Regions from separate parts of the Cytobacillus sp. GQ23 genome, predicted to be linked through region 1. Evidence: riboswitches for the same ligand, from Rfam matches in the RefSeq annotation. Region 1 holds a riboswitch; each other region holds the start of a gene.
The links. Region 1 has a riboswitch for cobalamin ahead of metE (5-methyltetrahydropteroyltriglutamate--homocysteine S-methyltransferase). Riboswitches for the same ligand answer to the same signal wherever they lie in the genome.
Positions count from the first base shown of each region.

Region 2: linked by a shared signal. The riboswitch ahead of AC6CHU_RS06425 (ribonucleoside-diphosphate reductase subunit alpha) and the one ahead of metE (5-methyltetrahydropteroyltriglutamate--homocysteine S-methyltransferase) in region 1 are both predicted to bind cobalamin.
Region 3: linked by a shared signal. The riboswitch ahead of AC6CHU_RS18615 (ABC transporter substrate-binding protein) and the one ahead of metE (5-methyltetrahydropteroyltriglutamate--homocysteine S-methyltransferase) in region 1 are both predicted to bind cobalamin.

Region 1 is NZ_JCAXER010000017.1:101,778-105,998, reverse strand. It holds gene AC6CHU_RS15580 (acyl-CoA thioesterase) at 1-152, opposite strand, end outside; partial or broken gene metE (5-methyltetrahydropteroyltriglutamate--homocysteine S-methyltransferase) at 201-2,477, opposite strand; cobalamin riboswitch at 2,618-2,804, opposite strand; gene AC6CHU_RS15570 (DNA-3-methyladenine glycosylase family protein) at 2,905-3,825, opposite strand; gene AC6CHU_RS15565 (bifunctional transcriptional activator/DNA repair enzyme AdaA) at 3,945-4,221, shown strand, end outside.
Region 2 is NZ_JCAXER010000005.1:181,077-185,297, forward strand. It holds gene AC6CHU_RS06425 (ribonucleoside-diphosphate reductase subunit alpha) at 1-2,034, opposite strand, end outside; cobalamin riboswitch at 2,169-2,362, opposite strand; gene AC6CHU_RS06430 (hypothetical protein) at 2,712-2,960, shown strand; gene AC6CHU_RS06435 (hypothetical protein) at 3,094-4,221, opposite strand, start outside.
Region 3 is NZ_JCAXER010000023.1:47,923-52,143, forward strand. It holds gene AC6CHU_RS18605 (FtsW/RodA/SpoVE family cell cycle protein) at 1-132, opposite strand, end outside; gene AC6CHU_RS18610 (hypothetical protein) at 522-1,298, shown strand; cobalamin riboswitch at 1,378-1,585, shown strand; gene AC6CHU_RS18615 (ABC transporter substrate-binding protein) at 1,753-2,712, shown strand; gene AC6CHU_RS18620 (FecCD family ABC transporter permease) at 2,678-3,730, shown strand; gene AC6CHU_RS18625 (adenosylcobinamide amidohydrolase) at 3,779-4,221, shown strand, end outside.

The DNA of each region.
Region 1 (4,221 bases):
ATGGAGGCAGTCACGACCGCGCTGTTGGCATGCTTCATAGCCGCCAGTGCCGCAATTTCGTCAATATAGGCCAGCACTTTTCCGCCAAAGATCGTCTGCAGATGGTTCGTGTCAGGCGGGAGGACCAATCGGGTCTGGACGGTTTTCGACACTTCTGTTGAATGGGTATTCTCTGCAGTTTCCGCTTCAAGCCATTGGGCCAGCAGTTTTTCCCTGGCCTGGCGCGCGGCATCCACCATCACGGCCAATGCCCCGGTGGCTTCTGCTATGCCGCGTGTTTTCAGGCCGCAGTCCGGGTTAATCCAGAACAGCCTTGGATCCAGGACCTTCAGTGCCCGGTCAATATTACGGGTCATTTCCTCCACACTTGGTACCCGTGGACTGTGAATATCATAAATGCCAAGTCCAATGCCCTTCGAATAGATGCTTTCCTCAAAGGCCCCAATCAGCTCGCCATGGCTTCTGGAGGTTTCGATGGAAATGACATCTGCATCCAGTGCATCAATGGCTTCGATAATATCTTTGAAATTGGAGTAGCACATATGGGTATGGATTTGGGTATCATTTTTCACAGATGCCGTAGCCAGTTTAAAGGCATCCACAGCTGCATGCAGGTAGCTGTCCCAATTCTCCCTTTTTAAAGGAAGCCCTTCCCTTAGTGCGGGCTCATCCACCTGGATCATCCGGATACCGTGCTCCTCAAGGGTTTCGATCTCTTTTCTTAATGCCAGAGCAATCTGGTTTGCTACTGCATAGCGGGGCAGATCATTCCGGACAAATGACCAGTTCAGAATGGTGATAGGTCCTGTCAGCATCCCTTTTACCGGCTTGGATGTCAGAGACTGCGCATAGACGGATTCCTTCAGTGTCATCGGTGCCTTGAAAAACACATCCCCATAAATGATCGGCGGTTTGACACACCGTGACCCATAGGATTGCACCCAGCCCCATTTCGTGAATTGAAAGCCACCCAGCTTTTCGCCGAAATATTCAACCATGTCGGTCCGCTCGAATTCCCCGTGGACCAGCACATCCAATCCCAGATCTTCCTGAATGCTGATCCATTTTTTGATCTCAGCCTGTATAAATTGTTCATAGGCCTCATGTGTGATCTCGTCTTTACGCCATTTAAGGCGCTCTTTCCGGACCTCAGCTGTCTGTGGAAGGCTGCCGATGGTGGTTGTTGGAAGAATCGGCAGCTTAAAGGCAGCTTCCTGCGCCTGATGCCGGACTTCAAACGGAGCGGACCGTTCCCTGTTCAATGCCTGAAGGTTCGCCATTTTTTCTCTTACCTCCTGATGCTTTCGTTCGGGCAGGTCCGCGAATGTTCGGTTGGCAGCTGAGCTTGCGGCTATTTCATCGGCCGCTTTCTCTCTGCTGTTTTGAAGTCCATCTGAAAGAATGGCGATTTCCCGCAGCTTTTCATTCGCAAAAGAGAGGCTGTTTTTTAATACAGGATGCAATTCTTCTTCATTTTTAACAGTAACCGGAACATGCAGGAGAGAAGAAGCCGGCTGGACAATCAGGTTCTCAGTGTATTCGGAAACTTCCTCCAGCAGCCTGAAGCATTTCTCCAAATCAGCTCTCCAAATATTGCGGCCATCAATCACACCGACGGCCAGCGTTTTATCCTTTGGAAATCCAAATTTCTTCAAGGCTTCCAGGTTCCGTCCATCATCATGGACAAAATCAAGGCCTATTCCGTGAACAGGGAGGGAGACTAATTCTCTAAAAAATTCCACTGAATCAAAATAAGTCTGAAGAATCAGCTTGATGCCCGGGACTGCTTCGCTTAATAGCCCGTACACATCTTTAAAAAGCTGGTTGTCTTCATGGGTGAGCGTGCTGCATAGAATCGGCTCATCCATCTGCACCCATTCAGCACCGGCTTCCTCAAGCTCTTTGAGTATCTGGGCATACAAAGGCACAAACAGGTGCACCATTTGCGCGAGTTCGGCCTTTTTATAGCCTTTCGCTAATTTGACAAAGGTGATGGGGCCGATGATGACCGGTTTGCCTGTGATGCCGAGCTTTTGCTTCGCTTCTTTAAAGAACTGAAGCGGCCGGTTTTCAGACAGGAAAGGAGTATGCTGGTCCAGCTCGGGAACGATATAATGGTAGTTGGTGTTAAACCATTTTGTCATTTCACACGCAACAGCAGAAGCGCTTCCCCGGGCCATATCAAAATAGGTCTCCAATGTGACCTTGCCGCCGGTATAGTCGAAACGTTTTGGCACCAGCCCAAACATAACAGCCGTATCCAGCATGTGATCGTACATGCTCCAATCGCCGACAGGAACCAGATCAATGCCCTGGTCCAGCTGTTTTTTCAGATGATTCAGGCGCAGCTCCTCCATGTGCTTTAAAAAATCTTCTTTTTCAGTAGCGCCCTTCCAAAACTGCTCCAGCGCCTTTTTCCATTCTCTCTGTTCTCCAATACGAGGATATCCTAAGCTCGAACTCTTCACTTTACTCAATCTGACAACACTCCCGTCCTTTTTCTCTGTAAAATAAAAAATCTCTCTTTTCATTGAAAAGAGAGATAGTTGTGCATAGTTAAATAGAGTCGGGGCTTCCCCAACTTGCTTATCTCACTCCTCTCTATATACCCGTAGAGTACAAGTGCATACAACAGGCAGGTCTCCTGGCTCTGGTTCACCGCAGCTTAACCCTTCCCATTTCAGATGAAACAGTGGTTTGATATAAGCCGCTCCCCAATACAGTGGCGGGACCGCGCCGGCTTTTAACCGGTCTTCCCTTTTAACTGAACAAGATCGTTCAGCACCTGAAGCATTCGTTATGAAATTGTCTGGTTGTGCGGGTTTCGGGAACCCTCGCGAAAATTTAAAAAATTTAAATTTAAAGAAAATACTAGCATGGGATACTGATGCTGTCAAAAGATTTTTAGTACAGAACTCTCCACAAATAAAAAGCAGCGTATGCTTCCCATTTCTCCCAGCGGGCTGAATATTTCAGAATTTCCTCTCTCGCAGGCTTCCTTTCAGAGCCTGAGATCACTTTAATCGCATTGTGCAGGCCGACATCATCGATAGGAAAAGCGTTCGGGAAGCGCAGGCACCGCATGAGGACATAATGGGCGGTCCAGGGTCCGATGCCGCGTATTTTCGTTAGCCTTCTTTCGGCAGCTTTTACATCTCCCTCCTTAAGCAGGTCCTCTTTCGATAGCTCGCCATTTACCATTAAGCGAGCCACATCAATGAGATATTCACACTTTTTCACGGTCATTTTTAAGTCGGCCAGATCCTCCATGGTTAACCCCGCTATTGTTTCAGCAGAAGGAAAAAGCCAGTATCTGCTCCCGTCGTAATTCAGGCACTCCCCAAATTTTTCAACGAGCCGCCGCTTTAGTGTATATGCATATGTAAGGTTAATCTGCTGGCCAAGGATTCCCCAGGCAAGAGCCTCGAATAAATCGGGAATGCCCATCACCCGCAGTCCGAAAAATTGCTCAGCAGGCATTTTCAGCAAGGGGTCTGTTTGTGCCATCTCATAAAATGGGGTCAGGCTGGTCCCCAGGTCGAACCAATCATGAATATATGCGGCAATTTCTCCTTTCATTTGATGAGGGACAGGCTTATGAATCCTGACAGATAGAAAATGGTCTGCAGCGCTGCTTATTTCAAGCAGCAGCTTTTCATTTCTGATGGAAAGGGCGTGTCTAATTGTCTCCCCAGAAATCTCATAAAGGCATTCATTTGCCGATCGTGACAAATATCGCAGGTTTTCGGAAAAGCTGAAGTCAGGCGGGGTGAAAAGGACCAGGCCATTTTCAGCCTCTTTCCAGTTAACAAAATGAGAGTTCATTTGCATTCCTCCTTTTCTTTATTGTAAGTTTTCAGGATTACGTTATCTTGCGTTTATATTAAGGATTTCGCTGTTTTGGCCTCTTTTTTGTGTATACTTTTTAGCAGAGGTGAGTGCATGTGGCTTATGAACAGATTCCGGAAGAATATTGGAACGCAATAAAGGATTGCGACAAATCCTATGATGAGCTCTTTCTTTATGGCGTTAAAACGACAGGAATTTTCTGCAGGCCGTCGTGCCGGTCGAGAGTTCCCAATATTGGAAATGTCACTATTTTTAAAAATGCCGCTCAAGCACTGGCGCAAAATTTCAGGCCATGCAAGCGCTGCAAACCGGATGGCCTCAGCCTGCCTGCAGAAGTATGGATTAAGCAAATAACCGGGTGGATCGATCAGC
Region 2 (4,221 bases), on a different contig from region 1:
GATGCTCCACTCCTGGTGAATGTGATAAGCAGATTTGTAATACCAAATGGTCTCACTATTTATATCAGGAGCAGTAACAGGGATCCGATAATCCTTTTTCTCTTCGGAATACTGCTTGTTAAAGATAGGATCAATACTTGGAGTGCTGCCTGCAATTAAAGCCGTTGATGCATTAGGGGCAACAGCCTGCAAATAGGCATTTCTAACACCGTACTTCCTTACGTCTTCCCTCAATGCAGCCCAGTCCATGGCTGACTCTGCCTCCAGATATCCCCGCTTTTCAAAGTAGGCGCCTGTTTCCCAATCAGAGCCTTTAAAAACCGAATAGCTTCCTTTTTCTTTTGCCAGATTCATAGAGCTTTTTATCGATAAGAAAGCAATTTGTTCATATAGAGAGTCAGCAAATTCTTCTGCTTCTTCGCTTTCCCATGTGATTTTTTTCAGTGCAAGAAGGTGGTGCCAGCCAAAAGTCCCCAGCCCAATCGCGCGGTACTTTTGATTTGTGATCTGCCCCTGAGGAACTGGAATTTTATTAATATCAATAACATTATCAAGCATCCTCACCTGAATTGGCACAAGTCTTTCAAGGACTCCTTCATTTATGGCCCGTGCAAGATTGATGGAAGAAAGATTGCAGACAACGAAATCTCCCGGCTGTTTTTCGATAATAATTCTACCGTCCCTTGTATATTCTTCGACCCTCTTTGTAACACTCTGGTTTTGTACAATCTCAGTGCACAGGTTGGTGCAGTAAATCATCCCGCAATGGGAATTCGCATTCTTTCGATTCACCTCATCCCGATAGAACATGAATGGTGACCCAGTTTCAAGCTGACTTCTCATGATGGATTTCATGATCTCGATAGCAGAAACTTTTTCCCTGGATAAGATCGGGTTATCTATACACTCTTTATATTTTTGGCGGTATGAACCTTCGCCTTCCCCTTCGTCATAAAAATCTTCCAGTGAGAAACCCATTACCGTGCGGACTTCATGGGGATCAAATAAATACCAATACCCGCGGCTTTCCACTTTTTCCATAAACAAATCCGGAATGCAGACACCTGTGAATAAATCATGTGTTCTCTGCCTTTCATCTCCATTATTTAGCTTTGCATCAAGAAATGAGAAGATATCTTTATGCCAGACATCCAGATACACGCTTATGGCACCCTGCCTTTGGCCAAGCTGATCGACACTGACGGCTGTGTTATTCAGCTGCTTCATCCAGGGAATCACACCGGAAGATGCCCCCTTAAACCCTTTAATATCACTGCCTCTGCTGCGGATTTTCCCCAAATAGACTCCGATTCCACCGCCATTTTTAGACAGTGATGCGATATCGGTATTGCTGTCATATATAGAATCAAGACTGTCATCAACCGTCTCGATAAAACAGCTTGAAAGCTGTCCCCAGTTTTTCCCTGCATTAGCGAGCGTTGGAGTAGCAACCGTCATATACAAGCCACTCATTGCCCAGTAAGCTTCTTTAACAAGCTCAAGCCGCTTGCTTTTCGGCTCCTTTTTCATCAGCACCATGCTGATGATCATAAACCGCTCCTGTGGCAGCTCATATAAATTTCTTTGTTTGTCCCTGGCTAGATATCGGTCAGCCAGCATTTTCAGCCCCAGATATGTAAATAAACGGTCATTTTCTTTATTAATAAAGTGGGACAGTTCATTTATCTCACTCTTAGAATACATATCTAATAAATCCTGCTCATAAATACCCACATCTGTCAGACGTTCAATTAGCGCATAAAAATGTGTGTAGCAGTCATCCGGATTGCATTCTCTGTTTTTGCCGGACTCGATATAGAGCTTTTTAAGAAGCAGACGTGAAGCGGCAAACGTCCAATCAGGCTCTTCAATGCTTATAAATGATATGCAATCAAGTATAAGCTGGTCATACATGGCCTCTGCTCTCAGCTGACTCATTTCTTCATACCTTTTTAACAGTTGTTCAATGCCGAGCTGCGGAAATTCATTCTTAAGTTCTTCTAAAATTTCTATCGGCTGTATGGTTTGGACCATTTTACTTCCTCCTAAAGGCAAAATAAAAATCCGCTCGGAAAATGAGCGGATCAAACGATAGAATAATAGCAGAAAGCAGATGAACAAACGGCCATTACGCGATCGTTTCATCATCTCAATCCCCGAAGATAAGAAACTTTCGATCGCCCTGGCAGGTCTCCTGGCTTGTGCTTCACTCTACTAAAAGCCCTTCCCATACAAGCGCCATAAAGCGTTTTGTACAGTGGCATGCTCTTTTCGTCTGCACTTACAGTTGCGGGGACAGCTTCGGTTTTTCACCGAATTCCCTATTAAGTCCATAAAGGACACCAATCACGATCTATATGTAGTTTTATTCTTTTAATTTAATACTATATGTTGTAGATGATTCTATCATATAGGGAAATAGATTACAAATTTTTAATCGTTCATGCAGAAAAAAACATGAGGGGATCTCCCTCTTATTGCGGTAGTAACCTAGATAAACTAAATGAAGAGCCATATTTTTGCTATTTTTGTTCCAAGTCTATGAGTGAAAGCAAAACAAAAAAAACAGAGAAAGGCTGATGTCCCATTTAAAGATTTTGTCCCAGATAGCTATATGGAGAGGACAGCACCAGAACTTATGAGAATGTCCAGGTTTGAACTTTTGAACTTACCTAAATGATTCGGGTGAACGGACGTCCATGTATCATTAAATGAGTATTTTTCATAAAGCTGACAAAGAGCCACAGACGGATCAATACAAGAGTGCAGAAAAAGAAACAGGCCAAGATCTTATGTATTTGACGAAAAAAATGTTTGTGGCCGAGAATATCATTGGTTCACGGCGGAGGTATGTACCAGTCCGAATCACGGAGAATTATTTAGTACGTTATTTGGAGAATATAAAAAAGGATAAGAATGGACCTATGATCATTAGGACTGAGCGTCAAAAAACACATTAAATATAGGGTAGAACTAGACTAAAAGGCTAACCAAAGGGCGCTGACTATGTCGCACCCTTTTTTTATTCTCTACCTTATATTCATTATTAAAGGTCCACTTAATAGAAAAGGGACTTGTAAATTAATTTAGTGACTACAACGTTTTTATTAAAATACTCGCAATTACCACTGATCCTGCTGTTACAGTTGTAAATCCACCAATTAACATCGGGGTCAATATTTCATTTAATATCATTTCCTCTTCTTCTATATTTCTGCCGACGCTTCTGCTGACTTCCTCGCAAATAAGATAATCACCAGGGAAACCTATTGTAGCCGTCAGTGCCACAGGAAGACCCTTTAAAGGATCCCATTTAAACAATTTTGAACCTATAAAGCCTCCGATAATAATACCCAAAATTCCGACAGCAATAATCGAGAACATTTCAGGAAGATAACCAATAAACATCTCGAATGTCGTATCGTTCATAGTAGCAATAATTAAAAATACGAGTCCTGCCATCCCAACTGTGAAAGCATTAGCACGCTCCATGACACGGTCTGGATAAAATCCTATTAATCTTCCGCCTATTCCAAGAACCAAAGCCCATATACTATAGGGTATGCCAGTAAATTGCTCTAGAACCACGGCAATAGCGCCTCCGATAAATAGCTGAAAAAGAAGAATAAGATTAGTTTGATACTTTTTTGGAATCCAAGCGGTATTTAGCTCCTTAGCGTCTTCTGTAGTTATAACATTTTCTACTTCTACTTCTAACGTGGAAGCTGTATAGGTTCTAGCATCTGCAGCTTTCCGATACTTTAATGCGTAACGACGTAATAAAATTGCGGAAAGAGGCATGCCAAACAGCGATTGGAATGATAGAATTAAAGCTGGAATTACCACTAGGCTTGCTAATCCCACTTCTTTTAACCCTTCTGCGGTTACTAAAAACGCAATTACTCCTCCTGTTAATGGTCCTGCTCCTGCAACCGCAGTTTTATAACCATACATCATTGTAATCAAAAGAAGGATTAGACCAGTGCCAAAAATAATTCCCAACAAAGATATTGCAACGGCCTTCCATTGACTACGTATAACCTTGAGAGGGATCAACGTGCCCATATGAATAATTATTGGAGCTGTCCCTAATACGGCACCAATCTCAATAAATTTAGAATCTCCGATTAATTCTTTTGGTATAATTCCCGTCCAAATTAACAAAAGATATCCTATTATAGCAACGAGGAACATAGAAACCCTCGCTTTTGTAAATATAGA
Region 3 (4,221 bases), on a different contig from region 1:
GACAAAATTCCCTTCATATTGATTGGAGGATTGTCCGCTGTAAATCGCAATGCAGCTGATAAGAAAAAATAGCAGCAGAAGAAAACATAATGTCCAATCGAATCGGTCTGAGAATCTATTATTCTGTTTCATTTTTACACACCTGGTTCCTTTATCATTTACATTTTTATCCTATCAGAGAAAAATTAACCTTACAATGGAGAAAGTGATTTCATTGGTTAGACGAAAAAATCAATGGGATGGTTTCCTGCATTTTCAAAATAACGGTAAAAATTTTTTCGCATTGCAAAGATATTTTCAGATATTTTTGCTACAATAAGAGAATAAAATACTGGAAGTTTGGCAGACAGTTTCAATAAGGAAGCTGTCTTTTTATCGCAGTCTAACGGGCAATAAGATCCCTGCTTCAAGATTGTGAAGAATCAAGGAGGATATGCGGGGTCAATCTGCCCGTAAGGCCCGATTAATTCAATTAAGGCTATGAAAATACTACTTTGCGTAACGGCTCGGAGGTTTCGTCATTGAAAAGAAGGAATCAAACTATTCGTGATCTCATCTACATCCACCTTAATGAAAAGGATCAGTATGTGATGACCTATGGAATTGAGTTTGCAGAGTTTGCCCAGTCACTTGCAGATTCTATTAATAATTTGCTGCTGTTAAAGCACCGTTATGAAGATGGGGACTTTAATAGCCATACGATGTTCGATTATGTGTCAAGGGACAAGCTGGGCAGGCTGGTAGAGGATGATGTATACGGCTATGGCGATTTTTGCTGGATCGACTTCGAGGAAGAGGAAGCAGTGAATGAGCTTCCCGGCCAGGCCATTGCGGAGCTTCTTTATCTCAGTCATATCAAAGAGCATCTTAAGCCGCCTTTTTACAATTATCTGAGTAACCGGTATGTGTACCTTGCCCATGAGGATGGCTGGTTTAACCGCACATATTATCGCGATTTGAACGATTTTTACCGTATGCTTGGAGAAGTGGTTCCCGGTAAAATGGGACAGATGAAGGTAGAAAAAACACTCCTTGGCATTAAAAAGAAAAAGACGTATCCTCCTATCACGAGAGACGTGCTGCTTTCATTAAAGCCCCTTATGAAAGAAGGAGCTGTCCTTTCCATTAAGGATATTGAACAGAATCGGGTCCGGATTGAAATTCCGATTTGGATAATTGGTGATTTTGCCAATATGGATGATATGTATGATGAGTATGTAGCCTTAGTGAAAGAACCATGTGAAGCAAAGATTGTATTCGATAAGAAAACGAGGGAATGGAAAATCTACTCGCGTTAGACTCTGAACTTTTTTACAAGCTTCAGCAATTTTCTGTTACTTTTCCTGCGGGATGGTGTATAATCGGAAATAGAAAATTTTATATCGCAATAGAACAGGTGTCTTCTCAAAAGGGCTTTAAAGCAGGCTCTTTTGAAGACTTAATAGGGAAGCTGGTGAAATTCCAGCGCGGTCCCGCCACTGTAAATGGAAGCAGTCTGCAAAATCCACTGTACATGAATGTATGGGAAGGAGCAGAAAATGCAATGACCATGAGCCAGGAGACCTGCCTGATTCTTAAGCACCCATTAACCTACGAGGATAGGGAGGTGTTTGGTCCGGCCATCTATTCTGCATTTCTTGTAAATGACCATGCCAACATCTCCTTGCCGTTCGAGGGGATGTTTTTTTATTTTTACAGGTGGTGACAGGCACCACCCGAATTTTGTCGATAGTTCTAGGAGGATTGCTGAGTATGAAGAAGTTTTATGCATTTTTAGTAACGATGCTGCTCGCGGCAGGAGTGCTTGCAGGCTGCGGCGAGAGTGCCGAACATCCTAAAGAAGAGAAAAAGGTTGAGGAAGGCCAGAAAGGTGCTTATCCTGTAACAATAAATGACGCGCTTGATAATGAAGTGGTTATTGAAACTAAGCCTGAAAGAATTGTTTCTGTTATTCCAAGCAATACCGAAATAGCATTCGAATTAGGATTTGGAGAAGAAGTGGTGGGGGTCTCTGATTTTGATAACTACCCGCCAGAAGCTGAGAAAAAGGAAAAGGTTGGAGGTCTGGAATTTAATGTAGAGAAAGTGATCTCTTTGAATCCTGACCTTGTCCTTGCCCATGCTTCAACCGCACAAAGTTCGGAAGCCGGTCTTCAGCAATTAAAGGATGCGGGTGTGCCTGTCCTTATTGTCAATGACGCGAAGAACTTTGATGAGGTATATGAATCCATTGAAATGATTGGGACTGCAGCGGGAGCGAAAGAAAAAGCCGACCAGCTTGTTTCCGACATGAAGAGCAAGCTTGAGGAAATCAAAACAAAAGCACAAGCGATAAAAGAAGAAGACCGCAAATCGGTAATGGTTGAAGTTTCACCTGCTCCTGAAATCTATGCAGCCGGCAAGAACACCTTTATGGATGAAATGCTAAGTGCCATCAACGCAGAAAATATCATATCGGAAGAAGGATGGCCGAAGATGGATTCGGAAGCAATTATCGAGCGGAATCCGGATGTAATCGTCACCACACATGGCTTTTACACTGAAGACTCTGTCGGCAATGTCTTAAGTCGGGATGGCTGGCAGGATATTACCGCAGTGAAGAACAAGCAGGTTGCCGCTGTTGATTCCGATATGGTGACCCGCTCTGGCCCTCGTATAATTGAAGGAGTCGAGGAACTTGCAAAAGCAATCTATCCGGACGTATTTAAATAATAAATTACTGGCTTATACAACAGCAGCAGCTTTCCTGCTTTGTGCCATGCTGATGGGAATTTCAATCGGAACAGTGTCCATTCATCCCCTGACCATCATCAAAGTAATAAGCGCTGAGATTTTTCCCTTTGTCTCATTGGGAAAAACAGATATCATGCATGCAAATATTATTATGAACATAAGACTTCCGCGTGTACTGCTGGCAGGCTTGGTTGGGGCGTCTCTTGCAATTGCGGGAGCCGCCTTTCAAGGTTTATTAAGGAATCCCCTGGCAGATCCCTATACAATTGGGGTATCTTCCGGGGCTTCGCTCGGTGCAGTTTTAACCTTGTTCTTTGGTCTATCTATTCCGCTGGCAGGAATCTTTACACTGCCGTTATTCAGCATATTTTTCTCCTTTTTAACGATCTTTGCTGTTTTGCTTTTTGCGAGAAGTATTGAAAGATCCATGAAAGTGGAAACGATTATTTTAACGGGCATCATCTTCAGTTCTTTTCTAGGCGCCCTTATCTCTCTAATGATTGCACTGACAGGTGAGGAGCTTAGACAGATTATTGGCTGGCTTCTTGGCAGTGTATCCATGAGGGGGTGGGCGTATATTAACATTATCCTTCCGTTTTTTGTGATAGGCGCGGTTCTATTGCTGGTTAACAGCAAAGAGCTGAATGCGATGAGCTTCGGAGAGGAAAAGGCCCGGCATATAGGGGTGGACGTTCAAAAGAGAAAGATGATGGTCCTGATAGCAGGCTCCATCTTAACGGGTGCGGCTGTTGCGGTGTCTGGAACGATAGGGTTTGTCGGACTGGTGATCCCTCATCTGACCCGGATGCTGTGGGGTCCGGATCATAGGCATCTATTGCCGCTATCCATTCTGATGGGATCAGGATTCCTTATTATAGCCGATCTGGTTTCGCGGACAATCATTGCTCCTTCCGAGCTTCCAATCGGTGTGATTACAGCCTTAATCGGTGCGCCTGCTTTTGGGGTTATTTTAATGAAAAGAAAGAATAAAATTTAAGCACATAAGGGCGCTTGCGCTTTTCTATTCAGAAAGTAGTGATGAATCATGCTAAGAGTCGAGCAGATCACTGGCGGGTATGCCGGTGCTCCGGTTGTAAAAAATATCAGCTTTGAAGTGGAAAAAGGAGAGCTTTTCGGGATCTTGGGGCCAAATGGAAGCGGAAAAACGACGATTCTGAAGATGCTGAGCGGCGTTCTGCCCAATACATCAGGTGATATTTTAATCAAAGGTAAAAACCTTTCAGAATATACACCGAAAGAGCTGGCGAAAATCGTTGCCGTTTTGCCCCAGCATTCCTCTCAGGCCTTTTCCTATACTGTAAAGGAAACTGTTTCCCTTGGCCGGTATGCCCATCAAAAAGGCTGGTTCCAGAGCTGGACCGGTAAAGATGAAGAAGCGGTTTGCCGGGTTATGGAGCAGACAGGCATCTCCCGATTTCAGGATGATAATATTCAGCAATTATCCGGCGGTGAAAGGCAGAGGGTGTT